DNA from 3 places in the Streptococcus agalactiae genome. Region 2 is predicted to be linked to each of the others. Evidence: predicted binding sites of a transcription regulator. Region 2 holds the regulator's gene; each other region holds the start of a gene.
What was found. The regulator Rex, encoded in region 2, represses fermentation and respiration genes when NADH is low (regulators of the CRP and FNR family bind a similar motif). The targets are predictions, from matches to a motif close to TTGTGAANTANTTCACAA.
Positions count from the first base shown of each region.

Region 1: a site for Rex is predicted at 8,360-8,377, ahead of QOR44_RS00900 (class II fructose-bisphosphate aldolase). Genes of this name have one in related genera too.
Region 3: a site for Rex is predicted at 2,334-2,351, ahead of QOR44_RS03785 (CdaR family transcriptional regulator). Genes of this name have one in related genera too.

Region 1 is NZ_OX460931.1:134,826-146,037, reverse strand. It holds gene QOR44_RS00945 (ABC transporter substrate-binding protein/permease) at 1-797, shown strand, start outside; gene QOR44_RS00940 (amino acid ABC transporter ATP-binding protein) at 807-1,547, shown strand; gene QOR44_RS00935 (hypothetical protein) at 1,889-2,239, shown strand; gene QOR44_RS00930 (putative metal homeostasis protein) at 2,606-2,722, shown strand; gene QOR44_RS00925 (SPFH domain-containing protein) at 2,814-3,698, opposite strand; gene QOR44_RS00920 (DAK2 domain-containing protein) at 3,846-5,510, opposite strand; gene QOR44_RS00915 (Asp23/Gls24 family envelope stress response protein) at 5,510-5,875, opposite strand; gene rpmB (50S ribosomal protein L28) at 6,007-6,195, opposite strand; gene QOR44_RS00905 (L-lactate dehydrogenase) at 6,434-7,351, shown strand; gene QOR44_RS00900 (class II fructose-bisphosphate aldolase) at 7,436-8,317, opposite strand; gene argH (argininosuccinate lyase) at 8,458-9,846, opposite strand; gene QOR44_RS00890 (argininosuccinate synthase) at 9,865-11,055, opposite strand; gene QOR44_RS00885 (sensor histidine kinase) at 11,209-11,212, opposite strand, start outside.
Region 2 is NZ_OX460931.1:1,043,501-1,054,712, reverse strand. It holds gene QOR44_RS05505 (AI-2E family transporter) at 1-316, shown strand, start outside; gene radC (RadC family protein) at 412-1,092, shown strand; gene QOR44_RS05495 (redox-sensing transcriptional repressor Rex) at 1,105-1,743, opposite strand; gene QOR44_RS05490 (DUF1831 domain-containing protein) at 1,898-2,245, opposite strand; gene QOR44_RS05485 (cysteine desulfurase family protein) at 2,247-3,362, opposite strand; gene QOR44_RS05480 (ribose-phosphate diphosphokinase) at 3,366-4,340, opposite strand; gene QOR44_RS05475 (CYTH domain-containing protein) at 4,516-5,088, opposite strand; gene yjbM (GTP diphosphokinase) at 5,198-5,869, shown strand; gene QOR44_RS05465 (NAD kinase) at 5,844-6,680, shown strand; gene QOR44_RS05460 (RluA family pseudouridine synthase) at 6,677-7,561, shown strand; gene pta (phosphate acetyltransferase) at 7,587-8,579, shown strand; gene QOR44_RS05450 (SDR family NAD(P)-dependent oxidoreductase) at 8,641-9,402, shown strand; gene QOR44_RS05445 (KUP/HAK/KT family potassium transporter) at 9,537-11,212, shown strand, end outside.
Region 3 is NZ_OX460931.1:709,469-720,680, forward strand. It holds gene QOR44_RS03780 (glycoside hydrolase family 1 protein) at 1-1,055, shown strand, start outside; gene QOR44_RS03785 (CdaR family transcriptional regulator) at 1,124-2,218, opposite strand; gene QOR44_RS03790 (glycerate kinase family protein) at 2,385-3,527, shown strand; gene QOR44_RS03795 (GntP family permease) at 3,552-4,808, shown strand; gene QOR44_RS03800 (serine hydrolase) at 4,909-5,973, shown strand; gene QOR44_RS03805 (MarR family winged helix-turn-helix transcriptional regulator) at 6,028-6,471, opposite strand; gene queA (tRNA preQ1(34) S-adenosylmethionine ribosyltransferase-isomerase QueA) at 6,552-7,580, opposite strand; gene QOR44_RS03815 (VIT1/CCC1 transporter family protein) at 7,734-8,414, shown strand; gene QOR44_RS03820 (glucosamine-6-phosphate deaminase) at 8,565-9,266, shown strand; gene QOR44_RS03825 (glutathione S-transferase family protein) at 9,338-10,294, opposite strand; gene QOR44_RS03830 (16S rRNA pseudouridine(516) synthase) at 10,390-11,109, shown strand; gene QOR44_RS03835 (MFS transporter) at 11,182-11,212, shown strand, end outside.

The sequences.
Region 1 (11,212 bases), 910 kb from region 2:
AACAAATCGCCTTGATGGATAAGATGATTAAAGAACAACCATCCGTTAAAAAAGAAAAAAATGGAAAAACAAACTTCTTTGAACAGATGGCAACTATTTTAAAAAACAATGGTTCTCAATTCCTCAGAGGAACAGCTACAACCCTCCTAATTTCTATGGTAGGAACTATCGTCGGATTATTTATCGGCCTTCTCATCGGTGTTTTCCGTACAGCACCAAAATCTGACAATAAGTTAAAGGCTGCCTTACAAAAATTATTAGGTTGGTTACTTAACATCTATATTGAGGTCTTCCGTGGGACACCTATGATTGTACAATCGATGGTTATCTACTACGGAACAGCACAAGCTTTTGGAGTTTCGCTGGACCGTACACTAGCAGCTATATTTATTGTTTCAATCAATACTGGTGCTTATATGAGCGAAATTGTACGTGGTGGTATTTTCTCTGTTGATAAAGGACAATTTGAAGCCGCAACTGCACTTGGTTTCACCCACGGACAAACCATGCGAAAAATTGTTCTACCACAAGTTGTACGTAACATACTCCCAGCTACTGGTAATGAGTTTGTTATCAATATCAAAGATACCTCTGTACTGAACGTTATCTCTGTTGTCGAACTCTACTTCTCTGGTAATACTGTTGCAACACAAACCTACCAATATTTCCAAACATTCACCATTATTGCGATTATTTACTTCATCTTAACCTTCACCGTAACACGTATCTTACGTTACATTGAAAAACGTTTTGATTCAGATAATTACACAACCGGTGCGAATCAATTACAAGTCTAGGAGGTTGGTATGACACAAGCTATTTTAGAAATTAAACATTTGAAAAAATCTTACGGAAGCAATGAAGTGTTAAAAGATATTTCGCTTTCGGTCAACAAAGGCGAAGTTATTTCTATCATTGGTTCTTCTGGATCAGGAAAATCAACTTTCCTACGTTCTATTAACCTCTTAGAAGAACCAAGTGGAGGAGAAATCTTATATCACGGTCACAATGTTCTTGAAAAAGGCTATGATTTAAATAATTATCGTGAAAAACTTGGGATGGTCTTTCAATCTTTTAACCTCTTTGAAAATTTAAATATCTTAGAGAATGCTATTGTCGCACAGACTACTGTTCTAAAACGTGAACGCCAAGAAGCTGAAAAGATTGCTAAAGAAAACTTAAATGCTGTTGGCATGACTGAGCAATATTGGAAAGCTAAACCAAAACAATTATCAGGTGGGCAAAAGCAACGTGTCGCAATCGCCCGAGCACTTTCTGTTAACCCAGAAGCTATACTTTTTGATGAACCAACTTCAGCCTTGGATCCAGAAATGGTTGGTGAGGTCCTTAAAACAATGCAAGATCTAGCTAAATCTGGATTAACAATGATAATTGTGACACACGAGATGGAATTTGCTAAAGAAGTATCAGACCGCGTTATTTTCATGGACAAAGGAATCATTGCAGAGCAGGGTACTCCTAAGCAACTTTTCGAAAATCCAAAACAAGAAAGAACTAAGGAATTTCTACAACGCTTCTTAAAATAAAATTTATCCACATTTAAATATAGACTATTTATACCCCTACAGGTTTTGTCATTGTCATCATTACAATGGAACTGGAGGGGATTTTTTATTGCCACATCTTTGGTGAAATCTACGACTAGCCTCAACTATAGATCAAATTAGACAGTCGTTATTGGATTGTATACTATTAAATAAGTTACTAAATCTCATTTTTTAATTTTAAGTGATATTTAATTAATTATATATTTGTTTAAAATTAAAAACATGTTGTTTTAATGAGTTTTTGATGATATAATATGGTATGCACAAAATGAACTAACCACTGTGCAAGAATAGTTTATTATCTTTGAAAGGATTTTATAATGAAACTTAAAATCAGTGTTTTAACAGCAGCTTCAGCTGTCACTCTATTATTAGCTACTTCAGCAAGTCTTGCGAAGGCAGACACAGTGTCTTATCCTTCACGTGATGCCGGATTTGTCTACTCTCGTGGGTATGCGCCTTCTGAATCACGCTATCCTTCACGCGATGCCGGGTTTATCTACTCTCGTGGGTATGCGCCTTCTGAATCAAGCTACCCTTCACGCGATGCCGGGTTTATCTACTCTCGTGGGTATGCGCCTTCTGAATCAAGCTACCCTTCACGCGATGCCGGGTTTATCTACTCTCGTGGGTACGCTCCAAAACACTTCCTAAGTGCTTACGATAAATAAAAACTGACCTTATTAACTTAACCGATACACTTTCACAAGTATAAATTTTCATTCAATTACATTAAAAATAATTATTTAGTTTGCTGAAAAACGATCACTCAACGATCGTTTTTTATGTGCACAATGATAGCCATTAGCTACTTTCTCGTTGGGTATTTTCCTCATTCATCTTTCACTTAACATCGCTTGTCAAATCCAAACCTCATTAATAAAGGTGTAATATATCTTTGAGCTTATTACTTTTGATTGATATTTAATTACTTTGCTATTTATTTTTAAATTTATCAACAAAGTACTTTACCAGTTAATTTTTTTGTGGTATACTGGTGTCTGTTAACGTTAATAAATTGTCTATAGGAGGTAATCATGGCTGAAAAAACAGACCTATCGTCAGCCTATCGCAGACTTAAAAGTCCTAACATTAAAACTAGAAAACGTGCTCTGAAAATCATTCATGAGTACAAACGTTACGGTAAAAAATAACTTTTTTCCGTCTCTCCAATTATAATAAATAAGTCAGACACAAAATAACCAGAGCAAATGCTCTGGTTATTTTGCTTCTATAAAAAGTTCATTATCTTGTTTTAAGAGCAGATAAAACTTGTGTACGAATATCTTCAACACCTTCTGGGTTATTTGGTAAGAAAATCGTTTGATTACCATTAATAGCAAATGTATTTAAAGTATCTAAATATTGATTCGTTAACAAGATAGACATGATTTGTTCTTCTGTCAATGTCACGTTAGCATCTTTCAATTCTTGAATCGAATCAGCTAACCCATCTACAATTGCTTTACGTTGTTGCGCAATACCCACACCATGTAGACGATCCTTTTCTGCTTCTGCTTCTGCAGCAGTTACAATTTTGATCTTATCAGCATTCGCTAATTCTTGAGCTGCTACACGTTTACGTTGTGCAGCATTGATTTCGTTCATGGATTGTTTTACTTCTGCATCTGGCTCAACCTTAGTAATTAAAGTCTTAACAATGATGTAGCCGTATGTTGACATTTCTTCTGCCACTTGATGTTGAACTTCCAAGGCTATTTCATCTTTCTTTTCGAATAGCTCATCTAATGTAAGTTTAGGTACTGATGAACGTAAAGCATCTTCGATATAAGATTTAATCTGAGCTTCTGGCTTTATTAATTTGTAATAAGCATCTGTAACGTTATTTTCATTGACACGATATTGTGTAGCAATATTTAAAGTGACAAAAACGTTATCTTTTGTTTTTGTCTCAACGATAATTTCACTCTGTAAAAGACGTAACTGCACTCGTGCTGCAATCTTATCGATACCCAATGGTACACGAATATGAATACCGCTAGTAGCAGTCTTTTGATATTTACCAAAGCGTTCAATGATGGCTACTGTCTGTTGTTTAACAACGTATAAAGAAGTTATCAACAGAACAATCACTAAAACCAAAATAACCGTAAGAATAATTAATGACATCATAAATCTCCTTTGTATGAATGTTTTAAAACAATTCTAACACAATTTGTCAAAATTTTCAAAATACTGATGCTTTATCATACTAAAATAGAAACTCTGATAAAATAAAAAATTAGAAGTATCTCTCCTAATTTTTTATTTTATCAATTATTCAACGCTCATGAGGTATGGATATACAGGTTGATCTCCTTGGTGGATCTCAACTTCAACATCTTCATAAGTCTCCTCAAGATATTCCGACAAGGTCTCGGCTAATGCTTGTTTACCATCTTCACCAACATAGATTGTCACGATTTCACTATCTTCATCAATCATTTTATCAAAAGTGTCCTTAAGTGCTTTTTCCATATCTGGTGTAGATACTAGAATTTTACCATCAACCATCCCAAGGATGTCGTTTTCATGAATTTCAAGGCCATCTATCGTTGTATCACGAACAGCTAAAGTCACACTACCACTAATGACATCTGAGAGGCTATTTGTCATATCAGCTACATTAGTTTCAAGAGACTTAGCAGGATCAAAAGCAAGTAAGCTAGTAAATCCTTGTGGAACTGTACGTGTCTCTACTACTGCTGCTGGAATATCAACGACATCTGCAGCTGACTGTGCAGCCATGAAGATGTTCTTATTGTTTGGTAAAATAATAACATTTCTAGCGTTTACTTTTTCAATCGCTTTTACAATATCTTCTGTAGATGGGTTCATAGTCTGGCCGCCAGAGATGATATAATCAACACCTTGTGATTTAAAAATCTCAGCTAGACCGTCACCAGCTACAACAGCAATAATACCATATTCTTTAGTTTCTTTGACAGTTTCTTCAACTTCAACCTTTTGCATTTGGGCATCATGTTGGTTACGCATGTTTTCAACTTTAACCTTCACAAGCGATCCATATTTCAAACCTTCTTGCATAACAAGACCTGGATCTTCTGTATGAACATGAACCTTGACAATTTCATCATCATTAACAACTAGTAAAGAATCCCCTAGATTGCTAAGATAACCTTGAAATTCTTCGTAGTTAAATTCCTTAACGTAAGTTGGTCCTTGCTTTAAACCAACCATGACTTCTGTACAATAGCCATATTTAATATCTTCTGTGGCTACGTGGCCTACTACAGCTTTATGGTGCTCTGCATTAACCATTTCAGTCATTGTTGCGGGAGTTGCTTTAAAATCTTCTGATGCGATATATTCCCCAGTCAGTGCTGAGAGGAAACCTTCGTAAATAAAGACGAGTCCTTGACCACCAGAATCAACAACACCAACCTCTTTAAGAACAGGTAGCATATCCGGTGTTTTAGCAAGAGCACGCTTAGCACCTTTGAGAGTTGCGCGCATAACTTCAACTGCATCATCAGTTTCTTCAGCTTTTTTTAGAGCAGCGGTAGCTGCACCGCGTGATACTGTCAAGATAGTTCCTTCAACTGGTTTCATAACGGCTTTATAAGCTACTTCAACACCATTCTGGAAAGCGTGTGCCAAATCTTGACCCGTTAATTCTTCTTTATCCTTGATACTTTGACCAAAACCACGGAATAATTGTGATGTAATTACACCTGAATTTCCACGTGCTCCCATCAATACACCTTTAGAAAGAATTTGACCAACTTCTCCAACAGTCATCGCTGGTTTGTCCGAAACTTCCTTGGCTCCGTTTTCCATAGTCATCCCCATATTCGTACCAGTATCACCATCTGGAACTGGGAATACATTTAATGAGTTGACATACTCTGCCTGTTTACTCAGACGTGTACTGGCAGCTTGTACCATTTCTTGGAATAAACTTGTCGTAATCTTTGACACTAATCTTCTCCTACAACCTTAATACTTTGCACATAAACATTCACCATATCAGCAGATAAACCAAGCTGATTTTCGAGATTGAATTTCACTCGCTCTTGAATATTTTTTGAAACTTCACTAATTTTGACGCCGTAACTCATGACAGTATAAACATCTACTGCGATGCCCGCTTCACTAGACCTCACAACAACACCTTTTGCGTAGTTTTCCTTACGCAAAAGTGCTTGAAAGTTATCTTTGATAGCACTTTTACTTGCCATACCAACAACGCCAAAAATTTCCGTTGCTGAACCTCCAACGACAGTTGCAATAACGTCATCAGAGAGTTCAATTTGACCATCTCTTGTATTGATTTTTACAGTCATATCTACTACCTCAAAAAGTTTTTATCACTCTATTCTATCATATCTCACTATTATTGTAAAAAAATAGAGGCATCTAACTATCAAATCAGCCTTAGAAACACTAAAAAAAGCCCTAAGGCTTTCTCAGTTTATTAAACGCGTTCTACTTTACCAGATTTAAGCGCACGAGCTGAAACCCAAACTTTTTTTGGTTTACCGTCGATAAGAACAGTAACTTTTTGAAGGTTTGGTTTAACAGTACGTTTTGTTTGGTTCATCGCGTGTGAACGGTTGTTACCAGAAACTGTTTTACGTCCTGTGAAATAACATACTTTAGCCATTTTACGAGTTCCTCCTATATTGATCAATATTTACGGATGTGCTAGCACCACATACTAGACTATTCTATCACAACTTACTTCTTCTAGCAAGTTCTTTTCAAAATTACTTTTTCATTTGTTTTATCTAAATCGCTTACATATTTTTTATAATAAGACACACTTCCTTCTAATTCATTTTTTAGTTTACATTTTCTTTCAAAATATTATAATAGACAACAATAATCAAAGGAGGTTTCATATGACACGTAAAATTGGAATTATAGGCATGGGGCACGTTGGATCAACTGTTGCACACGCTCTTATTGCACAAGGTATTGGTGATGATTATGTCTTTATTGATACTAATATTGATAAGGTTAATGCTGATATGATTGATTTTCAAGATGCTCTGGCAAATGCTACTTATCACGCTAATATAGTATTAAACGACTATGACGCGTTGTCAGATGCTGATGTTGTGATTTCAGCCTTAGGTGATATTTCACTACAGAATAACAAAGAAGCTAATCGCTTTGCTGAACTACCATTTACCAGTAAAGAAGTCTACGACGTTAGCCAAAAGTTAAAATCATCTGGTTTTAGAGGGATCCTTATTGTCGTTACCAATCCTGTTGATGCCATCACCCAGCTTTATCAAGAATATACTCAATTTCCTAAATCACGCGTTATCGGAACAGGAACCTTATTGGATACTGCTCGGATGAAAAGAGTGCTTGGTCAACGCCTACAAGTTGATCCAAGGAGTATCGGTGGTTATAATCTAGGAGAGCATGGTAACTCCCAATTTGTCGCTTGGAGTCAGGTAACTGTAAAAGGACAACCAGCTATATCACTATTAAAAGCAGAAGAATTAGAACAGATAAAAGAAGCTTCTTTAAAAGGCGGGCACACTGTCTTTTTTGGTAAAAAATATACTAGTTATGGTATCGCTACCGCAGCTGTCCGCATCGTTTTAGCTGTGTTAAATGATTCCCATGAGTTACTACCTGTATCTACCTTCTATGAGTCCGAAGGGGTTTACCTTGGATATCCAGCTATTATTGGTAGAGTAGGAATTGTAGAAAGAATTTCTCTTTCACTAAGCCCAAAAGAAGAGCAACAACTCACAGCTTCAGCGGCATTTATTCGAAATTATCTTAAGCATATCAATCTTTAAAGAGTATCTATTTAATAAAAAGTTATATAATCCAAAAAAAGCTCACCATAAGTGAGCTTTTAACTATTATCTGTTTTATGTTAATTATGCTTTGTTTGCTGAACCAAACACGTCAATACGTTCTTCAACTGCTTCTGTAATTGCATCGAAACCAGGTTTCAAGAATTTACGTGGGTCAAAGAGTTTTTTCTTCATGTATTCAGCTTCGTTAGCGTTGAATTCAACAGCGTAGTCACGAGTTGCTTGACAGAAAGCTAATTGACATTCTGTGTTAACGTTAACTTTAGCAACACCAAGTTTGATAGCTTCTTGGATTTGATCATCAGGAATACCTGAACCACCGTGTAACACGATTGGGAAACCAGGAACAGCTTCAGTCAATTTCTTCAAGTGATCAAGGTCAAGTCCTTCCCAGTTTGCTGGGTATGGTCCATGAATGTTACCGATACCTGCAGCCAAGAAGTCAATACCAGTTTCAACCATAGCTTTAGCATCTTCGATTGGTGCTAATTCACCTTTACCAACAATACCATCTTCTTCACCACCGATAGTACCAACTTCAGCTTCTACTGAAATACCTTTAGCATGTGCTTTAGCAACAACTTCGCGTGCTTTTTCAAGGTTTTCTTCAACTGGAAGGTGTGAACCATCAAACATAATTGAAGTGTAACCTACTTCAATACACTCAAGGGCATCATCGTAATGACCGTGGTCAAGGTGGATAGCAACTGGTACAGTAATACCCATTGATTCAACCAAAGTTTCAATAAGTTGTTTACAAAGTTTGTAACCACCCATGTATTTAGCCGCACCCATTGAAGTTTGGATAAGTACTGGAGCTTTTTTAGCTTCTGCTGCGCGCAAGATAGCTTGAGTCCACTCAAGGTTGTTTGTGTTAAATCCACCTACTGCATAGCCGTTATCACGAGCTGCTTGGACGAATTTTTCTGCTGAAACGATTGCCATTATTCAGGCCTCCTATTTATTTTTTGGGCGTTGCCCACTTACATGTTAATTCTAGCACAATTCTATAAAAAATGCTAGTTTTTTACTGAAAATACGTGAGAAACTTAACAGAGTTAAACGAGGTTTTTTTCAGAAAGCAGTCATTCCGCTTTCAATTCTTTACGTGCCAACAGGATCTGTTCTTTAACCTGGTCAAACCCCGTTCCTCCTAATGAATTTCTTCGTTTAACTGCTGTCTTTGCAGTTAATATCTCATAGATATCGTTTTCTATCAACTCTGAAATTTCTTGATAATATTTTAAAGGTATATCCTGTAAATAAGAACCATTTTTACTGCATTCTAAAACCAATTTACCTACAATTTCATGTGCTTTTCTGAAAGGTATCCCCTTACTTGCTAAATAATCTGCTAATTCTGTTGCATTTGAAAAATCAGTCTCCGTTGAGGTCATCATTATGTGCTCATTCACAGTCATTGTCTCAAGCATATTAGCCATGATTTCAATAGCTATGCTGACTGTTTCTACGCTATCAAACATCCCTTCTTTATCTTCTTGTAAATCTTTGTTATAAGCTAACGGCAATGATTTCATAACAGTTAGTAAACTAAATAAATTTCCATAAACACGGCCTGTCTTCCCTCGAATTAATTCTGCCATATCAGGATTTTTCTTTTGAGGCATAATAGATGATCCTGTAGAGAAAGTATCTGATAATGTGATGAATTGATACTCATAACTGCACCAATTAATGATTTCTTCACAAAAACGTGATAAATGCATCATTAAAATGCTAGCATTGGATAAAAATTCTATGATAAAATCACGATCTGAGACAGCATCAAGCGAATTACTATATGGTTTTTCAAAATCTAATAAACGAGTTGTCATATGGCGGTCAATAGGAAACGTTGTCCCTGCTAGAGCAGCAGCTCCTAATGGTGATAGATTGGTGTGTTTCATATTAAACTCTAATCGCTCTGTATCACGCGTAAACATATTATAGTAAGCCATTAGATGATGTCCAAATGAAATCGGCTGAGCATGTTGTAAATGTGTATACCCTGGCATAACAGTATAGATATGATTTTCTGCTAAATTAACTAAGGTTGTTCGTAAATGAAGCAATTTCTTCATCATTTCTTGCAATTTATCTTTCAAATAAAGGTGCATATCTGTAGCCACTTGATCATTTCGTGAACGTGCAGTATGAAGCTTACCTGCTACTTCTCCAATTTCAGCGGTTAATAAGCTCTCTATGTTCATATGAATGTCTTCATTTGATATGCTAAAAGTCAATTGACCTGCTCTGTATTTATCTTGCAGTATTTTTAAACCATCTTTTATCAATCCTGCTTCTTCTTGACTAATAATATCCGTTTTGCCTAACATTGTGACATGGGCCATAGAAGCCTTCATATCATAGGGAGCTAATTTTTGGTCGAAACTGATTGATGCACCGAACTCTTCAACCCATTTTTCAAGACTACTTTCAAAACGACCACCCCATAACTTATGATTTTTTGTCATCCTCTTATCTTCCTTTATTTATCCTTTGTTTACTTGGGCATTAACTTGGGTTGGAAGTCCCCAGAGTTTGATAAAACCAACTGCTGCATCTTGATCAAAGCTATCAGCAGCTGTATAGGTTGCTAAGTTCTCATCATATAATGAATTAGATGAGTGGCGAGCAACGACTTGGGCAGAACCTTTATATAACTTAACTTTTGTAATACCATTAACCACTTTTTGTGTTTCTTTGACATAGGCAATGATAGCTTTTGTAGCTGGACTAAACCATAAAGCATTATAAATAAGATTTGATAGTTCATTTTCAAGGATAGGTTTAAAATGAGACACTTCACGGACTAATGTTAAATCTTCAATTTCTTTATGGGCAGCTAACAGTACCATTGCCGCAGGACATTCATAAATTTCACGTGATTTGATACCGACTAAACGATTTTCAACATGATCAATGCGTCCAATACCATGTTTTCCTGCAATTTCATTTAGCGATAAAATCAAATCTGCTAGTGTCATTTCTTGATTGTTTATAGCTATAGGCTTCCCATTTTGGAACGTAATATCAATATATTCTGCACAATCAGGAGCTTCTTCTGGTGATTTTGTAATACCAAAAGCTTCTTCTGGCGCTTGATTCCAAGGATTCTCAAGCACACCACATTCATTGGCACGTCCCCATAAATTTTGATCTATAGAATAAGGGTTATCTAAATCTGCTGGAATAGGTACGCCGTTAGCTTTTGCAAAAGTAATTTCCTCTTCACGATGCCACTTCCACTCACGAACAGGGGCAATTACTTTTAATTCAGGATCTAGTGCTGCAATTGCAACTTCAAAACGCACTTGGTCATTTCCTTTACCTGTACATCCATGTGCAATTGTGGTCGCACCTGTTTGATGTGCCATTTCAACTAATTTTTGGGCAATAATTGGACGGCTAAGCGCTGAAACAAGCGGGTATTTTTGTTCATACATCGCATGTGCCTGTAAAGCTGGTAAAACAAAATGCTCAGCAAACTCATCTTTAACATCTAAAATATAAGATTCTATGGCACCTATTGTTAAAGCTTTATCGTGAATAAAATCAAGATCTTTACCTTCGCCAACATCCATACAGACAGCAATAACGTCATAATCTTTTTTTAACCAAGCTATAGCAACAGAGGTATCTAAACCACCAGAATAAGCTAAAATTAATTTTTCTTTTCCCATAAAAAATCCCCTTCCAAATTCCTATATTTTGTAATATTATACACTTGTTATATTTATTGTCAAATATTTTTATAGTTTTTGTCTATTTTTAGTATATTTATTTCTAAATAAATAAAACAATAACTGCCAATTGGCAGTTATTGTTTTAAATAATTAT
Region 2 (11,212 bases):
TGTGGGAGCCTACATTGGTGTTACAATCGGTTTCATCTTAATTGCTACTGAATCGCTTACTGAAGCATTCTTGTTTGTTCTTTTCTTGATCCTTTTACAACAATTTGAGGGAAATGTCATTTATCCAAAAGTTGTCGGTGGATCGATTGGACTGCCTTCTATGTGGGTTTTAATGGCTATTACTATCGGAGGTGCTTTATGGGGAATCTTAGGCATGTTACTTGCTGTTCCTGTTGCAGCTACTATCTATCAGATTGTAAAAGATCATATTATCAAGCGACAAACGCTTAGAAATCGTGCACGAACCTATCGTTAAATAAAAAATACTTAGATTTTTCATCTAAGTATTTTTTATTGATTTAAAACATGAGTTTTTGATTGGTTTACGAATATTATGACTGGAGGTGTTTTATGTACCATATTGAATTAAAAAAGGAAGCTTTACTACCAAGAGAACGCCTAGTTGATTTAGGCGCAGATAGATTGAGTAATCAGGAGTTATTAGCCATTCTCTTACGTACAGGTATTAAAGAAAAACCTGTTCTGGAAATTTCAACACAAATTTTAGAAAACATAAGCAGTTTAGCAGATTTTGGTCAATTATCCTTACAGGAGTTGCAATCCATTAAAGGAATCGGTCAGGTTAAATCCGTCGAAATAAAAGCTATGCTAGAACTAGCAAAACGGATTCACAAAGCTGAATATGATCGTAAAGAGCAAATTTTAAGTAGTGAACAATTAGCGAGGAAAATGATGCTCGAATTAGGGGATAAAAAACAAGAACATTTAGTAGCTATTTATATGGATACACAAAATCGTATTATCGAACAGAGAACTATTTTTATTGGTACTGTACGTCGTTCAGTAGCAGAGCCAAGAGAAATTCTACATTATGCTTGTAAAAACATGGCAACTTCTTTGATTATCATACATAATCCTCCCTCAGGTTCTCCAAAGCCCAGTGAAAGTGATTTAAGTTTCACTAAAAAAATAAAACGATCATGTGATCATCTGGGAATTGTCTGCCTAGATCACATCATCGTTGGAAAAAATAAATATTATAGTTTTCGAGAAGAAGCAGATATTTTATAAATAATGAACTATTTATTGCTGCTGGTTCATGAAATAAAGTAAAGTTTGTAATTCGCTTGTTAAATCTACATACTGAACAATGATATCTTTTGGTAATGTTAAATGAACTGGAGAAAAACTCAAGATGCCTTTTATACCTGCTTTGACTAAGATGTCAGCAACTTCTTGGGCTTCTGTACTAGGTACTGTTAGGATAGCAGTTTCAATATCACTATCTATTAAATGGTCATTGATAGTCGAAATACCGTAGACAGGAATGCCATCCTCGGTTGTTTTACCAACTAAATCATTGCTATCTAAATCAAAAGCCATTGAAATTTGCATTTTATTGCGATCGTGGAAACGATAATGCAAGAGAGCTCTACCGATATTTCCACATCCCACCAACATAACATTTGTTGTAGAATGATCGTTCAATATTTCTGCAAAGAAGTTCATAAGTTTTTTGACATCATAACCAAAACCACGGCGTCCTAGTTCACCAAAATAAGAAAAATCACGTCGAACAGTAGCAGAATCGATACCTAGGGCATCTGCAATTTGTTTGGAACTAGCTTTTTCGATGCCATCAGTATTAAAACGTTTAAAAATACGGTAGTACAGTGATAAACGTTTAGCAGTTGCTTTAGGAATAGACTTATCCATAATCACAAAATTATCTCCTTGTTAAAAATTTTATTATTCGATTTAGAATTAGTTATATAACTTAATTCTTCACATCTCTATTGTACAAAAAGATTGTGAAAGTGACAACAAAATGGTTCGCAAAAAGACCACTAAAATGTTAAAAATAGTGGTCGATAAATTATTTTGCAGTTTTCGTAAAGATATCACGCTCAACGAGGCTGTCCATTAAGAAATAAAATTTGTCTTGAAGAATTTTATGATCGGTAGATTTAAAGATATTTACTATTCTAAGGCCAGATTTATCAGTAATTAAGAGCTTAAAACCAGAAAGTTCTTTATTGATTGTAATCTTTAGAGGAAAGCCATCGCCAGAATTAGGTACTGTTTCTAGGAGACGCTCTAATTCATAATTACCTAAGCGATTTTGAGTGAATGTAGTATCGCGTAAGGTATATTTTTTAATGTTCGGGCTGATAGTGTAAATGTAATTGCAGTCTCGAAGATTTATTTCTTTTTCAAATGCCATATTAATCTCCTATAATTTTTCTTAAGGTTTTAGCTAATTCAAGAATTTCTTCTTGGGTATTTAGTTCTGAAAAACTAATACGTATTGATTCATTTAGACGTGGTGAGTTGGCTCCATACAAGCTTGTTAAGACATGGCTAGGTTCGACTGTTCCTGCAGTACATGCAGAACCTGTTGAAACTGCGAATCCAGCTAAATCTAATTGTGTCAATAACAAGCCATTATTCTGTCCAGGAAAACCTATATTAAGTACATGAGGTAAGCAGTCTTGACCGTTATTAAGATAGAAGTCAAGGTCTGAAATAGCATCTAAAAAGGTCGTTCTCAGCTGACTAATGTGAGTCCAATTTTTAAGGGTGTTAGTCGTAGCATCAGTAAGAGCTTGAGACATTCCAGCAATACCAATTATATTTTCAGTTGAAGCACGCCTTTTTTCCTCTTGGTCTCCACCGTGAAGTAGACTATCAAAGTGATGGGGAGCACAGTAAAGTATCCCAACACCTTTTGGACCGTGAAATTTATGGGCAGAAGCAGCTAAAAAGTCAATTCCTAAAGAATGAGGATCAAGTTCCATTTTGCTAAAGACTTGAACAGCATCAACGTGAAAAACAGCTTGGTGGTTCCTGAGAAGCTGACCAATCTCTTGAATTGGTAAAAAGTCCCCGGTTTCATTATTAGCAAACATGAGAGATACCATAATAGTATCATCTCGTAAAGCCTCTTGAACGTCTTTTGCAGTAATTTGTCCATGGTGTGGTTTTAAGTAAGTAATATCAAAACCAAATCGCTCTGATAAGTAAGTCATAGTATGTAGGACTGAATGATGTTCAATTTCAGAGGTAATAATATGTTTACCTTTTAGCTGATTTGCAAGAGCATACCCTTTGATAGCTGTATTGTTGCTCTCAGTTCCCCCAGAAGTGAAAATAATTTCACGTGAATTAACATTTAGATATTCAGCAATAATTTGTCGACATTCACGTAAAAGTTGATTTGCTTGACGCCCAAAGGTATGTATACTAGATGGATTACCATAGTTACTTGTCATGACATTGGTCATTTTCTCAATAACAGATGGGGTTAGAGCGGTAGTAGCAGCATTGTCTAAATAAATCATCAATTAATCCTTCTTATCTGAACGATATGAAAATAATGGACTTAAAGGTTTTCTTTCATGGATACGGATAATGGCGTCTGCAATGAGATGGCTAGCGGTCAGATATTTAATATTGCTAGGGATACGCTCTTTAGATAAAACAGAGTCTGTTACGATAATTTCTCTAATTGGTGCAGACTCTAAAATATCAGCTGCGCCGCCAGCAAAAAGCCCATGACTAGCAACAGCATAAATCTCAGTTGCTCCACCACGTTCTAAAATTTTTGCAGCTTCGGCAAAGGTTTTTCCTGTATTTAAAATATCATCAATAATAATAGCTTTCTTACCTTCTACCTCACCAATAATATAGCCTTCTTCACGTTCAGAATCATCTTGTGCATAATCAATGATAGCAATTGGAGAGTCAAGGTATTCTGCCAAACTACGAGCACGCTTGATTCCAGAATTTTTAGGACTAACAACGACGACATCTTCACCAGAGAGACCGAGTTGATTATAGTGTTCAGCAAATAGTGGGACAGTAAAAAGATTGTCAACTGGGATATCGAAGAACCCTTGTACTTGCACTGCATGTAAGTCGAGGGTAAGAACTCGATCAACTCCAGCTTTAACTAACATATTAGCGACCAATTTTGCAGTAATAGGTTCACGAGATGCAGCGATGCGGTCCTGACGAGAGTATCCAAAATAAGGGACTACGATGTTAACAGTATTAGCACTTGCACGTTTGCAAGCGTCAATCATAATGAGTAATTCCCAGAGATTATCATTGACTGGGAAGCTTGTAGATTGGATGATATAGATATCGTCACCGCGCACCGTTTCCTCAATATTAATCATAATTTCGCCATCAGAGAATTGACGTGATGACATCTTACCCAAAGGAATTCCTGAAGCTTGGGAAATTTTTTCAGCAATTTCTCTATTAGCGGTTAATGAGAAAAGTTTGATTTGTTTATCGGCGTATTGTTCTGCCATGAGATAGATGACTCCTTTAGATTGATACTAATAGTTTACCAAAAAAATAGAAAAAATTCACGATAAGAAACATGAAAATGCTTGCAATAACAATGTTGAGGAGAGATAGTATGAGATTTTAAGTTCTTGCTTAATGAGAATTATAAAAGAGATTGGAAAATCCAATCTCTCAACGTTAGTTATTTTTTAAAGTAGCAGAGAATCTAGCCACCTTACTTTTGGCGTATTTAAAATTAATATTATTTTCTTTTAAAAACTGGTCGAAATCTCTTTTCCCTTGTTTAGGTTGTTTGACTTCTAACTCAAGTTCATAATCTTTAATATCAGCATATATATTGCTGTCTAGAGCCATTAAGCCGATTGAAGTTTCCATCTCTCGTCTTGTTGTTGTAAGTTGTCCAAAGACAGCTAATTTGGTTGGATCAACTCCCTTTTCAAGGATTAAAGAAGCAATCTCAGTATCTTCAGGGAACTGGCCATTTTTAACGATATATTTAGCTTCTTCTAAAGTAAGGTCATGATTGTGCTCTAAATTTCCCACTTCTCTAGGGATTTTTAGTGTTAGTTCGGCACGGTTAGGTAACGTTCTAATACGAAGTGACATTCGGTGTGCTTTCATTTCAAATGTTTCTGTGTCAAAATAGTAATTGGTTTGAGTAACAGGTTGAACATGAGAAAATAAGCTAGTTAGACGATTAAATTCGTCTTTATTCAATAGAGTTTTGTATTCAATTTCTAGGTGTGTCATCTTATCACTTCCTTTTTCTAAATATGGTATAATATTAATTGTTGTGTTAATTTTATAGAAAAAAAGTTTATTTTACAAGAGAGTACATTAAATATTTTGGAGGATTAGAATGTCAATGGATTGGGAAACATTTCTAGACCCTTATATTCAAACGGTTGGTGAATTAAAAATAAAGCTTCGTGGTATTCGTAAACAATTTAGAAAGCAAAATCGTCACTCTCCAATAGAATTTGTTACTGGACGCGTAAAGTCGGTTGAAAGTATTCAAGAAAAGATGGTTTTACGTGGTATTTCAGAAGAAAATCTTGCTCAGGACTTGCAAGATATTGCAGGGCTTCGTATCATGGTACAATTTGTAGATGACGTTGATGAAGTCCTTGCTTTATTGAGAAAACGTCATGACATGACAGTGGTTCAGGAGCGAGATTATATTACCCATATGAAATCTAGTGGATACCGTTCATATCATGTCGTTGTAGAGTATCCTGTAGACACAATAGATGGACAAAAGAAAGTTTTAGCAGAAATACAAATTAGAACTCTGGCTATGAATTTTTGGGCAACCATCGAACATTCATTAAATTACAAATATCAGGGGGACTTCCCTGAAGAAATTAAACAAAGACTGGAGAAAACAGCAAAAATCGCTTTAGAATTGGATAAAGAAATGCGTAAGATTCGCGAAGATATTCGTGAAGCACAGCTTTTATTTGATCCTTTAAATCGAAAATTGAGCGATGGTGTAGGAAATAGTGATGACACAGATGAATTTTACAGATAGAGCAACACGTGTTGCTATAATTGCTAACGGAAAATATCAAAGCAAGCGTGTAGCCTCAAAGCTCTTTGCTGCTTTTAAACATGATCCTGATTTTTATTTATCAAAAAAGGATCCTGATATTGTCATTTCTATTGGTGGAGATGGTATGCTTTTGTCAGCCTTCCATATGTACGAAAAACAACTGGATAAAGTAAGGTTTGTCGGTGTTCATACAGGACATTTAGGGTTTTATACAGACTATCGAGATTTTGAAGTTGACACATTAATTAATAATTTGAAAAATGATAAAGGTGAACAAATCTCCTATCCCATTTTGAAAGTAACTATTACCCTTGAAGATGGTCGAATTATTCGTGCGCGTGCTTTAAATGAGTCTACTATTAAGCGTATTGAAAAAACAATGGTAGCGGATGTTGTTATTAATCAAGTGGTATTTGAAAGGTTTAGGGGAGATGGCATTTTAGTTTCTACACCAACCGGTAGTACTGCTTACAATAAATCACTAGGGGGGGCAGTACTCCACCCAACGATAGAAGCCTTGCAACTAACAGAAATTTCTAGTCTTAATAATCGCGTCTATCGTACCTTGGGGTCATCGGTTATCATCCCCAAAAAAGATGCTATAGAGATAGTTCCTAAACGAGTTGGTGTCTATACAATTTCTATAGATAACAAAACAGTCCATTACAAAAATGTTACCAAAATAGAATATAGTATTGACGAAAAAAGTATTAACTTTGTTTCAACTCCAAGTCACACTAGCTTTTGGGAACGTGTTAACGATGCTTTTATCGGAGAACCTGAACATTGAAATTTGAATACATAGCAGAAGAAAGGTGCAAAGTTAAAACACTTTTGAAAAGTCATGATGTTTCAAGGGGGTTATTAGCAAAGATTAAGTACAGAGGTGGTAAGATTTTTGTTAATGGTGAAGAGCAGAACGCTATTTTCTTATTAGAGATTGGCGATGTTGTTACAATAGATATTCCTGACGAGCCTTCTCACGAAACTTTGGAACCAGTGCCTCACGATTTAGATATTGTTTATGAGGATGATCATTTTTTGATTTTAAATAAACCTTTTGGTTTCGCTAGTATTCCTAGCTCTATTCATTCAAATACAATTGCTAATTTTATAAAACACTATTATGTGTCTAATAACTATGCCAATCAGCAGGTCCATATTGTGACCCGGTTGGATCGAGATACAAGTGGATTAATGTTATTCGCCAAGCATGGTTATGCCCATGCTCGTCTAGATAAACAACTTCATGCTAAAGCAATTGAAAAAAGGTATTATGCATTAGTATCAGGGAGTGGTGATTTAGTAGATAGTGGTGATATTATAGCTCCTATTGCACGAGATGTTGATAGTATTATTACGAGGCGCGTCCATGAATCAGGCAAATATGCACATACTAGTTATCAAGTAGTTGCTCGTTATGGTGATGTTAGATTAGTGGATATCAAATTACATACAGGGCGTACTCATCAAATTAGAGTTCACTTTGCTCATATCGGCTTTCCTCTTTTGGGAGATGATTTGTACGGAGGACGTATGGATCTAGGAATAAACAGGCAAGCATTGCATTGTCATTCTTTGTCTTTTTACGACCCTTTTATGGGAAAAATAAATAAACAGACGCTAGACTTGACAGATGACTTTGACAGCGTTATCATGGAATTACATTAATTTAGAAATAGAAGGTTTTATATATATGCGTTCCTTATTTGGTGGTTTAAGAGAAAAAGTTGCAAGTGATTATGTTAAGATTGTTTTCCCTGAGGGAAGCGATGAACGTGTATTACGTGCAGCAGCTCGTTTGAAATTTGAAGGTCTTGTTGATCCTGTTATTTTAGGTAAGGCTGACGAAGTTCACGATTCTTTGGCAAGACTTGGTTTTGTTGATCAAGATTATAGCGTTATTGACCCTGAACAATACGAAAAATTTGAAGAGATGAAGGAAGCTTTTGTTGAGATTCGTAAAGGCAAAGCTACTATGGAAGATGCAGATCGTCTTTTGAAGGATGTTAACTATTTTGGGGTTATGTTAGTAAAACTTGGTTTGGCAGATGGTATGGTATCAGGGGCCATTCATTCAACAGCTGATACTGTACGTCCTGCTCTTCAAATTATTAAAACAAAACCAGGAATTTCACGCACTTCAGGTGTATTCTTGATGAACCGTGAAAATACACAGGAACGTTATATTTTTGCTGACTGTGCTATTAACATTGATCCTAATGCACAAGAGCTAGCAGAAATTGCAGTAAATACTGCGGATACAGCTAAAATATTTGATATTGATCCCAAGATTGCTATGCTTAGTTTTTCAACAAAAGGAAGTGCAAAAGCGCCTCAAGCTGAAAAAGTTCAAGAAGCAGCTAAAATTGCCAAAGATTTATCTCCCGAATTAGCTGTTGATGGAGAATTACAATTTGATGCAGCTTTTGTTCCGGAAACTGCAGAAATTAAAGCTCCTAATAGTGATGTTGCTGGAAAAGCAAATGTTTTTATTTTCCCAGACCTTCAATCAGGAAATATTGGCTATAAAATTGCACAACGTTTGGGTATGTTTGAAGCAATCGGACCGATCTTACAAGGATTGAATGCTCCAGTAAATGATTTATCACGTGGATCAAGTGCTGAAGATATTTATAAACTTGCTATCATTACAGCTGCTCAAGCTATTGATGAGAAATCAAAATAAGTTATAAGACGAGAAGGATTTTTCCTGGCTCGTTTTTCTATATACTAGAGGAGGAGTATTTATGATATCACGTAAAGTTGCGCTTGTGACGGGGGCATCTGCTGGTTTTGGTGCTGCTATTGTTACTAAATTAGTTTCAGATGGTTATAGCGTTATTGGTTGTGCTCGTCGAATGGATAAATTAAAATGCCTTGGAGAAAAGTTTTCAGAGGGTTACTTTTATCCACTTCAAATGGATATTACAAGTAGAGAATCGGTTGACAAAGCTTTAGAAAGTCTGCCTAAAAATTTGCAATCAATTGATTTGTTGGTTAATAATGCAGGTTTAGCCCTTGGATTGGATAAATCATATGAAGCTGATTTTGGAGATTGGATGACTATGATTAATACTAACATTGTAGGATTAATTTACTTGACACGATGCATTTTACCTAAAATGGTAGAAGTTAATAGAGGGTTAATTATCAATTTGGGATCAACTGCAGGAACAATTCCTTATCCAGGAGCTAATGTCTATGGCGCATCAAAAGCTTTTGTAAAACAATTTTCTCTCAACTTGCGTGCCGATTTAGCTGGAACTAAAATCAGAGTTACTAACCTAGAACCCGGTTTATGTGAAGGGACAGAATTTTCAACTGTACGTTTCAAAGGAGATCATAAAAGAGTTGAAAAACTTTATGAAGGTGCGCATGCAATTCAAGCAGAGGATATTGCTAATACCGTGTCATGGGTTGCTAGCCAACCAGAACACATTAATATTAACCGCATAGAAATAATGCCAGTCAGTCAAACTTATGGGCCTCAACCTGTTTATCGTGATTAAAATAGTAAAGACCAGGAAACGCTTTAATAATTTCTGGTCTTTTTATAGATAAGTGTTGTTTTTTTAACTTAATCTGCTATAATGAGTTCAGCCATTTTTTTGACTAATATTATTTAATCGGAGGGTTGGCAGAAATGCAACATGTCAATCATTCTTCTTTTGATAAAGCATCAAAAGCAGGATTTATTATTGCTTTAGGCATTGTTTATGGAGATATTGGTACAAGCCCACTCTATACGATGCAATCATTGGTTGAAAACCAAGGTGGTATTTCTAGTGTCACAGAATCGTTTATCTTAGGTTCTATATCTTTAATCATATGGACCTTGACACTTATTACAACTATCAAGTATGTGCTTGTAGCTTTAAAGGCGGATAATCACCACGAAGGTGGTATTTTTTCTTTATATACCCTTGTTCGAAAAATGACACCTTGGTTAATTGTGCCGGCTGTTATTGGAGGTGCAACCTTGTTGTCAGATGGAGCTTTGACGCCAGCTGTAACCGTAACTTCAGCCGTTGAGGGATTAAAAGTAGTTCCTAGTTTGCAGCATATTTTCCAGAATCAGAGTAACGTTATTTTTGCGACCTTGTTTATTTTACTGTTACTTTTTGCCATCCAAAGGTTTGGAACGGGTGTTATTGGGAAATTATTTGGGCCAATTATGTTTATATGGTTTGCCTTTTTAGGTATTAGCGGTCTCCTTAATAGTTTTGCCCATCCAGAAGTTTTCAAAGCAATTAATCCATACTACGGTTTGAAATTGTTATTTAGTCCAGAGAATCATAAAGGTATTTTTATTTTAGGATCTATTTTCCTGGCGACAACGGGGGCAGAAGCACTATACTCTGACTTAGGTCATGTTGGGCGTGGAAATATACATGTTTCATGGCCGTTCGTTAAGGTTGCCATTATACTTTCTTATTGTGGGCAAGGGGCATGGATTTTAGCTAATAAGAACGCAGGAAATGAATTGAATCCCTTTTTTGCTAGTATCCCTTCGCAATTTACAATGCATGTCGTTATTTTAGCTACTTTGGCAGCTATCATCGCTTCACAGGCACTGATTTCTGGATCATTTACCTTAGTTTCTGAAGCTATGCGACTAAAAATATTCCCACAATTTCGTTCAACTTATCCTGGTGACAATATTGGTCAAACCTACATACCTGTTATTAATTGGTTCTTATTTGCCATTACAACCTCTATTGTTTTGCTTTTTAAGACTTCAGCGCACATGGAAGCGGCATATGGATTAGCGATAACAATTACGATGCTAATGACAACTATTTTACTGTCTTTCTTTTTAATTCAAAAAGGAGTAAAAAGAGGTTTAGTCTTATTGATGATGATTTTCTTTGGTATTTTAGAGGGAATCTTCTTCCTTGCTTCAGCTGTTAAATTTATGCATGGAGGCTATGTTGTTGTTATTATAGCAGTAGCAATTATATTCATCATGACTATCTGGTATAAAGGTAGTAAAATTGTTTCGCGTTATGTTAAGTTGTTGGATTTAAAAGATTACATCGGACAATTAGATAAACTTAGACATGATCATCGTTATCCGATTTATCATACTAACGTTGTTTATTTGACAAATCGTATGGAAGGAGACATGATTGATAAGTCTATCATGTATTCTATCCTTGATAAGCGCCCTAAAAAAGCACAAGTTTATTGGTTTGTAAATATTAAGGTCACTGATGAACCTTATACAGCTGAGTATAAAGTTGACATGATGGGAACCGACTTCATTGTGAAGGTAGAACTTTACCTTGGCTTTAAGATGCGTCAGACTGTGTCACGCTA
Region 3 (11,212 bases), 330 kb from region 2:
ATTATGAAACACCGCTTCATCTTGCAAAGACCTATAATGGTTGGGCTGATAGACGTTTGATAGCATTTTTTGAGAAATTTGCTCAAACAGTCATGGAGCGTTATAAAGATAAGGTGAAATATTGGTTGACTTTTAATGAAGTGAATTCTATTTTACATATGCCTTTCACCAGTGGTGCTATTATGACCGACAAATCACAACTAAGTCCTCAGGAGCTTTATCAAGCTATTCATCATGAATTAGTAGCATCGGCTAGAGTGACAAAATTAGGGCGTTCTATCAACCCTAATTTTAAAATTGGCTGTATGATTCTGGCTATGCCAGCTTATCCTATGACATCTGATCCAAGAGATGTCCTGGCTGCAAGACAATTTGAACAACATAATCTGCTATTTTCAGATATACATGTCAGAGGTAAATATCCCACTTATATTCAATCCTATTTCAAAAATAATGGTATTAAAATTAAATTTGAAGAAGGAGATGAGGAAATATTGGCACAAAATACAGTAGATTTCCTATCGTTTAGTTACTATATGAGCGTGACACAAGCTTATGACTTTGAAAATTATCAAAGTGGTCAGGGAAATATCCTTGGAGGCCTGACTAATCCTCATTTAACAACTTCAGAATGGGGATGGCAAATCGATCCCATCGGGCTACGCCTAGTCTTAAATCAGTATTATGAACGTTATCAGATTCCGTTGTTTATTGTAGAAAATGGATTGGGAGCAAAAGATCAATTGATAGAAACACTAGACGGTGATTATACTGTTGAAGATGATTATCGTATTGATTATATGAATCAACATTTAGTTCAAGTTGCTAAAGCTATTGAAGATGGTGTTGAAATAATGGGATATACATCTTGGGGGTGCATTGATTGTGTATCCATGTCTACAGCTCAACTAAGTAAACGTTATGGTCTAATATATGTTGATCGAAATGATGATGGAACAGGGAGTCTACAACGTTACAAGAAGAAGTCATTTGGTTGGTACCAAAAAGTGATTAAGACAAATGGCCAATCATTGTTTGAACATCATAACAGATAACATGTTAAACAACTAGTCTCTGTTTCAATTTAATATAAAAAGGAGTATCCATAGGTTACTCCTTTTTATTATAATTTATGAAGGTTAATATCTTCTGATTTAAGTGCTAGATACAATAAAGTTGCATCCTTAAAGTTTCTTGGGTTGAGTTGCGTTGATTCATAAATCTTATTTAACCTATATTGAACAGTATTTTTATGGATAAAAAGTTCCTGACTACATTCTTTTAATGATAGATTATGCTTAAAATATGAGTTAAGCAAGATCTTATCATTTTCAGATAAGTTTACAAGCGCTTTATTTAGCACATATTGTTTAATATTAGAATCAATACTTGTTAATAACAGTTCAAGATCAAGGTCGTCGACGAGGTTGACCTTCTGTTGACCTTTTAAAGCTTTCAGGGCTAAGATAGACGTTTCATATGATCTTTTTAAAAGTGATAAAGATGATTTTTGTCCGATACCAACTTTATAGAGGCCCTTTTCGCATTCAAACTTTGACAGGATATTTGGATAATAATAGTCAAACATCTGGTCAGAAAGTAAAAGCCAGTATTGATTGGGATAATTAAAGGTATAAATAGCAGTGTCAAGTTTATCAAAAAAGTTCAAGAGTGACATTTCAGATTGACTTAAGAGTAATTTTTGTTTTTGACTATTGATTTCAAAAGTGAGTAGACGATAGTCAGTTTTTTCTGATAGGTGGTATTGGTTTAAAAATTGATTGAGGTAATAGTAGTCTAACTCTCTGCCTTCAACAAGATGATGTAAGACAATAGAAGCTTCGTTTTTTCGCCCGAAATCCAGATAATCTAATTCATGCTCTTTTAAGATGAGTCGAGTCATTTTTTGAGCAAGTAAAGCATATTTTCCTACTTGGTTGGGGTTTCCACTAATCCCAATAGTAGCTAATAATTCACAATTATAATAGAAAGGAATATTGATCCCTGCTTGTGTCCCAAAATAAGATTCTTGATCTGTTACTTCAATCATTTGTCCTGTCTGTGCTACTTTTAAACCAATTTCATGGAATTCTCCAACACGTTTTGGATTGGTACTAGCGAAAATGATTCCTTTGGTATTAATAAAATTAATATCTTGTTGACAAACATCTTTGATAGAGGTAACGATTTGTTGTGCGAGTTGTTTTCTTAATTTCATTCAGCTTACCTTTTGTTATATATAACAAATATCATATCATAAAAACGCTAACATTTGTTCTATAGTCTATATTTTTTGTTATTTGATTTTGTTACTATAATTGAGTGATATAAAATAGTGAAAAAAATAACAAAGATTCACAAAATATTTTCAAGGAGGTTTTCAAATGAAGGTAGTAGTAGCTATTGATTCTTTGAAAGGGAGTCTTTCTTCTTTAGAAGCTGGCAATGCTATAAAGGAGTCAATTAATGAAGTAATCCCAGGGGCGGATGTGGAAGTACATCCATTAGCAGACGGGGGAGAAGGAACTGTTGAAGCTTTGACGCTAGGTATGGGGGGGACGATCGAAACAATCCCTGTTAAGGGGCCTCTTGGAGAAAAAGTACATGCGAGTTATGGTATTATTCCACAGCGTCAGTTAGCTATTATTGAAATGGCTGCAGCTGCTGGTATTACCCTAATTGCTACTGAAGAGAGAAATCCTCTCCATACAACCACTTATGGAGTTGGAGAAATGATAAAGGATGCTATAAGTAAAGGCTGTAGGCACTTTATTATTGGTATTGGAGGTAGTGCTACTAATGATGGTGGGGCAGGTATGCTACAAGCTTTGGGATATGCATTATTAGATAAAGATAATCAAGAAATCAGTTTGGGAGCACAAGGATTGGCAGATTTAAAATCTATCTCTACTGATAAGGTTATTGAAGAATTAAAAGAATGTGATTTTAAAATTGCATGTGATGTAACAAATCCTTTATGTGGTGCTCAAGGTTGTAGTTCGATTTTTGGACCCCAAAAAGGTGCTGATGAAGATATGATTACAAAAATGGATACTTGGTTAAGTAATTATGCTACTTTAGCTACTTCAGTTAGTGAAAAAGCAGATGCAACTATTGAAGGAACAGGTGCAGCGGGTGGGCTTGGATTTGCCTTTTTAGCCTTTACAAATGCCACCTTAGAACCTGGTATTGATATTATTCTATCAGAAATTAACATAGAAAAAGCGATTTCTGAAGCTGATTTAGTAGTTACTGGTGAAGGTCGTCTGGATGGGCAAACGGTGATGGGAAAAGCTCCAATTGGCGTAGCAAAATTAGCTAAAAAATATGGTAAGAAAGTAGTGGCATTCTCTGGATCTGTCACCGAAGATGCTATACTTTGTAATCAACATGGTATTGATGCTTTTTTTCCAATCGTACGACGCCTTATCAGTTTAGATGAGGCTATGTCTAAAGAGGTAGCTTATAAAAATATGAAAGAAACTGCTACTCAAGTCTTTAGATTAATCAATTTGTATAATCATTAATATTGAAAGGAATTCTGATAAGTTATGGAAGCTACATTTACAACAACAGGGGCTTTAATAGGATTAGCGCTTGCTATTTTACTGATTATCAAAAAAGTTCATCCTGCCTATAGTCTCATTCTTGGAGCATTAGTTGGTGGTTTGATTGGTGGCGGTGATTTAGTTACAATTGTCAATACTATGGTATTAGGTGCGCAAGGGATGATGTCATCCATATTACGCATTTTAACATCAGGGATTTTAGCGGGTGCTTTAATTAAAACCGGATCAGCTGAAAAAATTGCAGAAAGTATCATTAAAAAATTAGGACAACAGCGAGCCATCACAGCTTTAGCCATCGCAACAATGATTATTTGTGCAGTAGGTGTCTTTATTGATATTGCAGTTATTACAGTTGCTCCGATTGCATTAGCAATAGGTAAAAAAGCTAATCTTTCTAAATCTAGCATACTGTTAGCAATGATTGGTGGTGGTAAGGCTGGGAATATTATCTCACCCAATCCTAATACAATTGCTGCTTCAGAAGCATTTAAGGTTGATTTAACAAGCTTAATGGTACAAAATATTATTCCTGCAATTGCAGCTTTAGTAGTTACGATTATATTAGCAAAGATTGTTTCCAAGAAAAATAACGATATTTCTTATGATAGTGAGGAGCAAGTGGGCTCTGATCTGCCAGCATTCTTACCGGCTATTTCTGGTCCACTTGTGGTTATCTGCTTATTAGCTCTTCGTCCTTTATTTGGAATCACTATTGATCCCTTGATTGCACTGCCGTTGGGTGGTCTAATTAGTATTTTAGCAACAGGTTACCTAAAAGAAACGGTACCGTTTGTTGAATACGGTTTATCAAAAGTTGTTGGCGTTTCAATTCTTTTGATTGGAACAGGTACGCTCTCAGGTATTATTAAAGCATCTAATCTACAATTTGATATGATTCATCTCCTTGAATTTTTAAATATGCCGACCTTTATCCTTGCCCCACTCTCAGGTATTTTTATGGGAGCAGCAACAGCATCAACGACTTCTGGAACAACTATCGCTTCACAAACGTTTGCTGAAACCTTGATTAAATCGGGGGTACCGGCGGTTTCGGGTGCAGCTATGATTCACGCAGGTGCGACTGTTCTGGATTCGCTACCTCATGGATCCTTCTTCCATGCGACAGGCGGAGCTGTCAATATGGCTATAAAAGATCGTATGAAACTAATTAGCTATGAAGCTTTGATTGGATTAACTAGCACAATAGTTGCTGTCGTTTACTATTGTTTCTTTGGGTAAAATTTGGATGAATACGTGATGTTTATTATCACTGTTTGAATAGAATTCTCATTGATTTTTTCTAATTTTCTTACTATAATAAATTAGTAGGAGAGGTGTTGTGAAACAAACAAAGAAAGAATTTATTTTAGGATTAACCATTATTATTGCCCTTACTTTATTAATCATGCTGATTTTTTTAGTAATGTTTAATAAGTCCAGCAACTCTAAGTTGAAGCAGACAAAAGATAGAAGAATATTATCTACTTCAACCACAAGGACATCCAGTATCTCACATGATCAAAAAATTGTAGAAAAGTCTCTTGAAAAAAAGAAAATGGTCATGGAACAGGATATGGAATTGATGAATGCCTATAGACTCTATTATGATTATGCCCATTTGTCCTTGAAAGACGTTGTTCTGGCCTATATGTCTGAATATGGCATTGAAAAAAATAGTGTTGCTTTTTCTTATAAAAATTTAAAAACAGGACAAAGGGACGCTATGAATGATACTCAGGCTATGACAGCAGGGAGCACCTATAAGTTACCTCTTAACATGTTGGTAGTAGATGCAGTGGTCAAGGGCAAGTTGTCCATGGAAGAACGCTTTGATATTACCGAGACTGACTATGAATATATTGGTGAACATAATAATTATGTTGCTGCTTTCTCGGGGGCAATGTCTATTGATGATATGCAAAAATACTCTTTAGTTTATTCAGAAAATACACCCGCCTATGCTTTAGCTGAGCGTATTGGTGGCATGGATAGTGCTTATTCAAAGTTTGGTCGTTATGGCCAATCTAAAGGAGACATCAAAAATATACAAAAAAACGGTAATAAAGTGACAACAGATTACTATATTCAAGTGCTAGACTATCTCTGGAAACATCGTAAAAAGTATGATAGTTTAATTACTTATTTAGAAGAAGCTTTTCCAACGGATTATTATCGTGCTTTGATACCATCTGATGTTGTTGTTGCTCAAAAGCCAGGGTATGTCCGTGAGGCGTTGAATGTTGGAGCAATTGTCAAAGAAGAAGTGCCTTATATTGTTGCTATTTATACTGCAGGTTTAGGTGGCTCTACTCAGGAAGATTCAGAAATTAATGGAGTGGGACTATATCAGCTGGAACAATTATGTTTTGTTATTAATCAATGGCATCGTGTTAATATGAATTAGAAATAAATCTATCAAAATAATAAAAACCTCTTAGATTAACTATCTAAGAGGTTTTTATAAATGTGATTTTATAACTTGGTTAAGTGAAGAAAGGGCAGAAACAGTTTTTTGATAAGATTCAGGACTAATTTCTGAGAAAAAATACCCGCACGATTGCACCGCATTGACAACGGCATCTTGTGACTCAATACCTTTGTTACTTAGATGAATAATGAGTTGCCTTTTATCATCTCTTGGTTTTTCTCGTACAATCCACCCACGATTTTCCATACGCTTTAAAACTGGAGTTAGGGTATTCGAATTAAGAGATAGTGCATAACTAAGTTCCTTCATATGCCGATGATCCTCTTCCCAAAGGACTAACAAGATAACGTATTGGAGATAAGTCAATTGAAATTCATCCAAAGCTTTTTGGTAAAATTTATTGAAAAGTCGATGTGTTTCACTAACCGTAAAACATAATCGCTCGTCTAAAATACTTCGATTACTCATTATCATATTGTAGCATTTTGGAGGCGTTATAGTATGTCAATCGTGTTAAAAAACGATAAAACTTTTTCCTAATTGAAAGCCTATTCTTACTTAACAAACATAGCATCACCAAAGCTGAAGAAACGGTATCGTTCTTCAACTGCATGGTTGTAAGCTTCTAGTACAAAATCACGTCCAGCAAATGCTGATACTAACATGACAAGAGTAGACTTTGGTAAGTGAAAGTTGGTTGAAAAAGCGTCTACAACCTTGAACTGATAACCAGGCTTGATAAAAATATTTGTCCACCCTGAGTCGGCTTTTAATTCACCATTGAATTTAGAACCAATTGTCTCTAATGTGCGAATAGAAGTTGTACCAACAGCTACAATACGTCCACCAGATTCTTTAACTGCATTGAGAGTATCAGCAGCTTCTTTAGATAATTGGTAAAACTCAGAATGCATTTCGTGTTCATCAAGATTATCAACTGAAACAGGACGGAAAGTTCCAAGTCCAACGTGAAGCGTCAAATAGACAAGCTTCACACCTTTTGTTTCAATTTTTTCCAATAGTTCTTTTGTAAAATGGAGACCGGCTGTTGGTGCAGCAGCAGAACCATTTTCTTTTGCATACACAGTCTGATAGCGGTCACGATCTTCTAGTTTTTCATGAATATATGGCGGAAGTGGCATTTCGCCCAAACTTTCAAGGACTTCTAGAAAAATACCATCATATGAGAATTCTACAATACGCCCACCATGTTCTAATTCCTTTGTGACTGTTGCTATTAACCGACCATCACCAAATGAAACTTTGGTCCCTACTCGTAAGCGTTTAGCGGGTTTAGCAAGCACTTCCCATTGATCGCCTTCTGTATTTTTGAGAAGTAATAACTCTACATGGCCGTGTGTATCTGGCTTTTCACCATAAAGGCGAGCGGGCAGAACACGTGTGTTATTCATTACTAAAGCATCACCAGGCTTGAGTTCATCTAAGATATGATCGAAATGGCTATCTGTCATCGTCTTATTCTTATGATCAATGACTAATAGTTTAGAAGCGTCTCTTTTTTCAAGTGGTGTTTGGGCAATGAGTTCTTCTGGTAAATAAAAATCAAAATCGTTTGTATTCATGATTTCTCCTATCTATAAGTAAGCTTTTCTATTATATCACGTTCGGTAAAAATGACCCAACTAATCTTTTTTATTTAGAATGATTATAAAAAATAATTGTAATGATTCTAAATAAGTGATATAATAATTGTCAGAAAGTGAGAAGTAGAGAAGATGAAAGAAGCAAAAAATTTTTCCCAACAATTGAATATTTTAAGAGCTGGTGTTCTTGGTGCTAATGATGGTATCATCTCTGTAGCTGGTGTTGTTATTGGTGTTGCGAGTGCAACTCATAACCTTTGGATTATTTTTTTATCAGCAGCTTCCGCGATTTTAGCTGGTGCATTTTCTATGGCTGGCGGGGAGTATGTTAGTGTTTCTACTCAAAAAGATACTGAACAAGCAGCGGTTGCGCGTGAAGAGAAACTACTAGAAAATAATCCAGAACTTGCCAAAAAATCCTTAGTTGATATCTACTTAGCAAAAGGAGAAAGTCACGAACATGCTCAATGGCTAGTTGACAAGGCTTTTTCAAAGAATGCTATTGAGCATTTAGTTGAAGAAAAATATGGTATTGAGTTCGGTGAATATACAAGCCCCTGGCATGCTGCTATATCTAGTTTTATAGCTTTTGCCATCGGATCAATTTTTCCAACTATAACTATTCTGTTATTGCCATTTTCGGTACGAATTGTAGGAACGGTAATAATTGTTATTGTTTCACTATTATCAACTGGTTATGTAAGTGCTAAGTTAGGCCAAGCCCCTACAGTACCTGCCATGCGTCGAAATGTGATGATTGGTTGTTTGACAATGTTGGCAACCTATGTCATTGGACAATTATTTTCAATATAAAATATTAATCGTGGAGTTATTGTCTAAACTAGAATGGACAGTAATTCTTTTTAGTTTTATAACGAAATTAAGAAGTTTTTATTGACAAAAATTGGTATATACCATATAATATAATCATAAAGGTCTATACCAAATAAAAGGAGAGTAAACATGAGAGTTATTACAGTTAAGAACGACATTGAGGGGGGAAAAATTGCATTTACTCTTTTAGAAGAGAAAATGAAAGCTGGTGCTCAAACTTTAGGATTGGCAACAGGAAGTAGCCCAATCACCTTTTACGAAGAGATTGTAAAAAGTAACCTTGATTTTTCAAATATGGTTTCTATTAACCTTGATGAATATGTTGGAATTGCCGCAAGTAATGATCAAAGTTACTCTTATTTTATGCATAAACATCTTTTTGATGCTAAACCTTTCAAGGAAAATAACCTTCCAAACGGCTTGGCTAAAGATTTAAAAGAAGAAATAAAACGATACGATGCTGTTATAAATGCTAATCCAATTGATTTTCAAATCCTTGGAATTGGTCGTAACGGTCATATTGGTTTTAATGAACCAGGTACACCTTTTGATATTACAACACATGTGGTTGACTTAGCTCCAAGTACAATTGAAGCTAATAGTCGTTTCTTTAATAGTATTGATGATGTACCAAAGCAAGCCTTATCAATGGGTATAGGCTCTATTATGAAATCAAAAACAATCGTATTAGTGGCGTATGGTATTGAAAAAGCAGAAGCGATTGCAAGTATGATTAAAGGACCTATCACAGAAAATATGCCAGCAAGTATCCTCCAAAAACATGATGATGTTGTGATTATTGTGGATGAAGCAGCGGCATCAAAGTTGTAAAGTAAATAATAAAAAAGTAAGGATGAATCTCAATGAGAAAAAATTCATTCTTACTTTTTTATTATGCTTTATTAAATTGTCCAGTCTAAGTTAGGTCCAGCTGGAATAATACCAGTAGGGTTAATGGTTTTATGGCTACCGTAATAGTGTTTTTTGATATGATCAAAATTAACTGTCTCAGCAATTCCAGGTAGGTTGTAAATACGTTTTGTATAATGCCATAAATGTGGGTAATCATGTAGCGCTTTTAAATTACATTTAAAATGACCATAATAAACGGTGTCAAAGCGAACTAAAGTTGTGAAAAGGCGAATATCAGCTTCGGTAAATTGTTCTCCAACAAGATAATGGTTATCAGATAAGTGTTTTTCTAACTGATCTAAAGCTGTGAATAAGGTTTCAACTTCCTTTTGATAAACGTTCTGAGAAGTAGCAAAACCAGCTTTATAGACACCATTATTTATTTTTGGATAAATAAAATTATTCATTTCGTCAATTTGTCCTTGCAAGGAATCGGGATAGTAATCGTCAGTATTTCCAGTAATATGATTAAATGCAGTATTTAACATACGCATAATTTCAGATGATTCATTGTTAACGATTGTATGGCATTTTTTATCCCAAAGAACAGGGACTGTCACGCGTCCTGTATAATCACTTTGACTTGCTTGATAGATTTGGTAAAGGTATTGGCTTTGGTTAATCATATCAGGAATAACGCCTTTATATTCTTGAAAAGTCCAACCATTCTCCAACATTAAAGGGTTAACAATGGAGATAGAGATATGAGATTCTAGATTTTTAAGCTTTCTCATGATTAATACACGTGATGCCCAAGGGCAGGCTAGTGAAACGTAGAGATGATATCGTCCAGACTCTGCTTTAAAACCTGCATCCCCACTAGGCCCTGCTGAACCATCTTTAGTAACCCAATGACGGAATTGTGTAACGGTTCGGACGAATTTACCACCAGTTGATGCAGTATCATACCATTGATCAACCCATTTGCCATCTACTAAAAGTCCCATGATAATCTCCTTTGTTTTTCTATTACTAATTAGTAGTATAAAGATTTTAAAAGGAATTAGCAAATGTTTAACTTACAGTATGGTAAACTAAGAGTATGCGTTTAGATAAATTATTAGGTCAGGCAGGATTTGGGTCTAGAAATCAGGTTAAGAAATTAATTCGTTCTAGGCAAGTTTCTGTAGATGGTCAAATTATTACAAAGGATAATGTTATTGTAGATAGTGGTCTACAATCGATTTTTGTAGGAAAAGAGAGAGTCTGCCTAAAAGAAAGTTCTTATTACCTTCTTTATAAGCCATCAGGAGTTGTTTCAGCAGTTAGAGATTCAGAACATAAAACAGTCATAGACTTAATTAGCGAAAAAGATAAGGTGGAGGGATTGTATCCGATTGGTCGTCTAGATCGTGATACGGAAGGGCTTTTAATAATCACGAATAATGGTCCACTGGGTTACCGAATGTTACATCCAAAACACCACGTTGCAAAAACGTATTATGTTGAAGTAAATGGTTTCTTAGAAAGAGATGCTATTACCTTTTTTGAAGAAGGAGTTGTATTTGACGATGGAACAAAATGTAAACCAGCTGAATTAACGATTGATACAGCTAATAATGACAAAAGTACCGCAAGAATAACTATCACAGAAGGGAAATTTCACCAAGTAAAAAAGATGTTTCTTGCATATGGCGTTAAAGTTATATACTTGAGGCGTATTTCTTTTGGTGACTTGAGGCTTGATATGAATTTGAAACCAGGTCAGTATCGTAGATTGAGAGATTCAGAGGCAGCTATCTTAAAAAGGTATTTAGATTAGTGAAACGACTCACTTGACCTTGCTTAGTATTCTTCATATACTTATAAGTGATTATTTTAAAGGAGAAAACCATTGAATTCAAAACTTTCATTGAAATTGACTA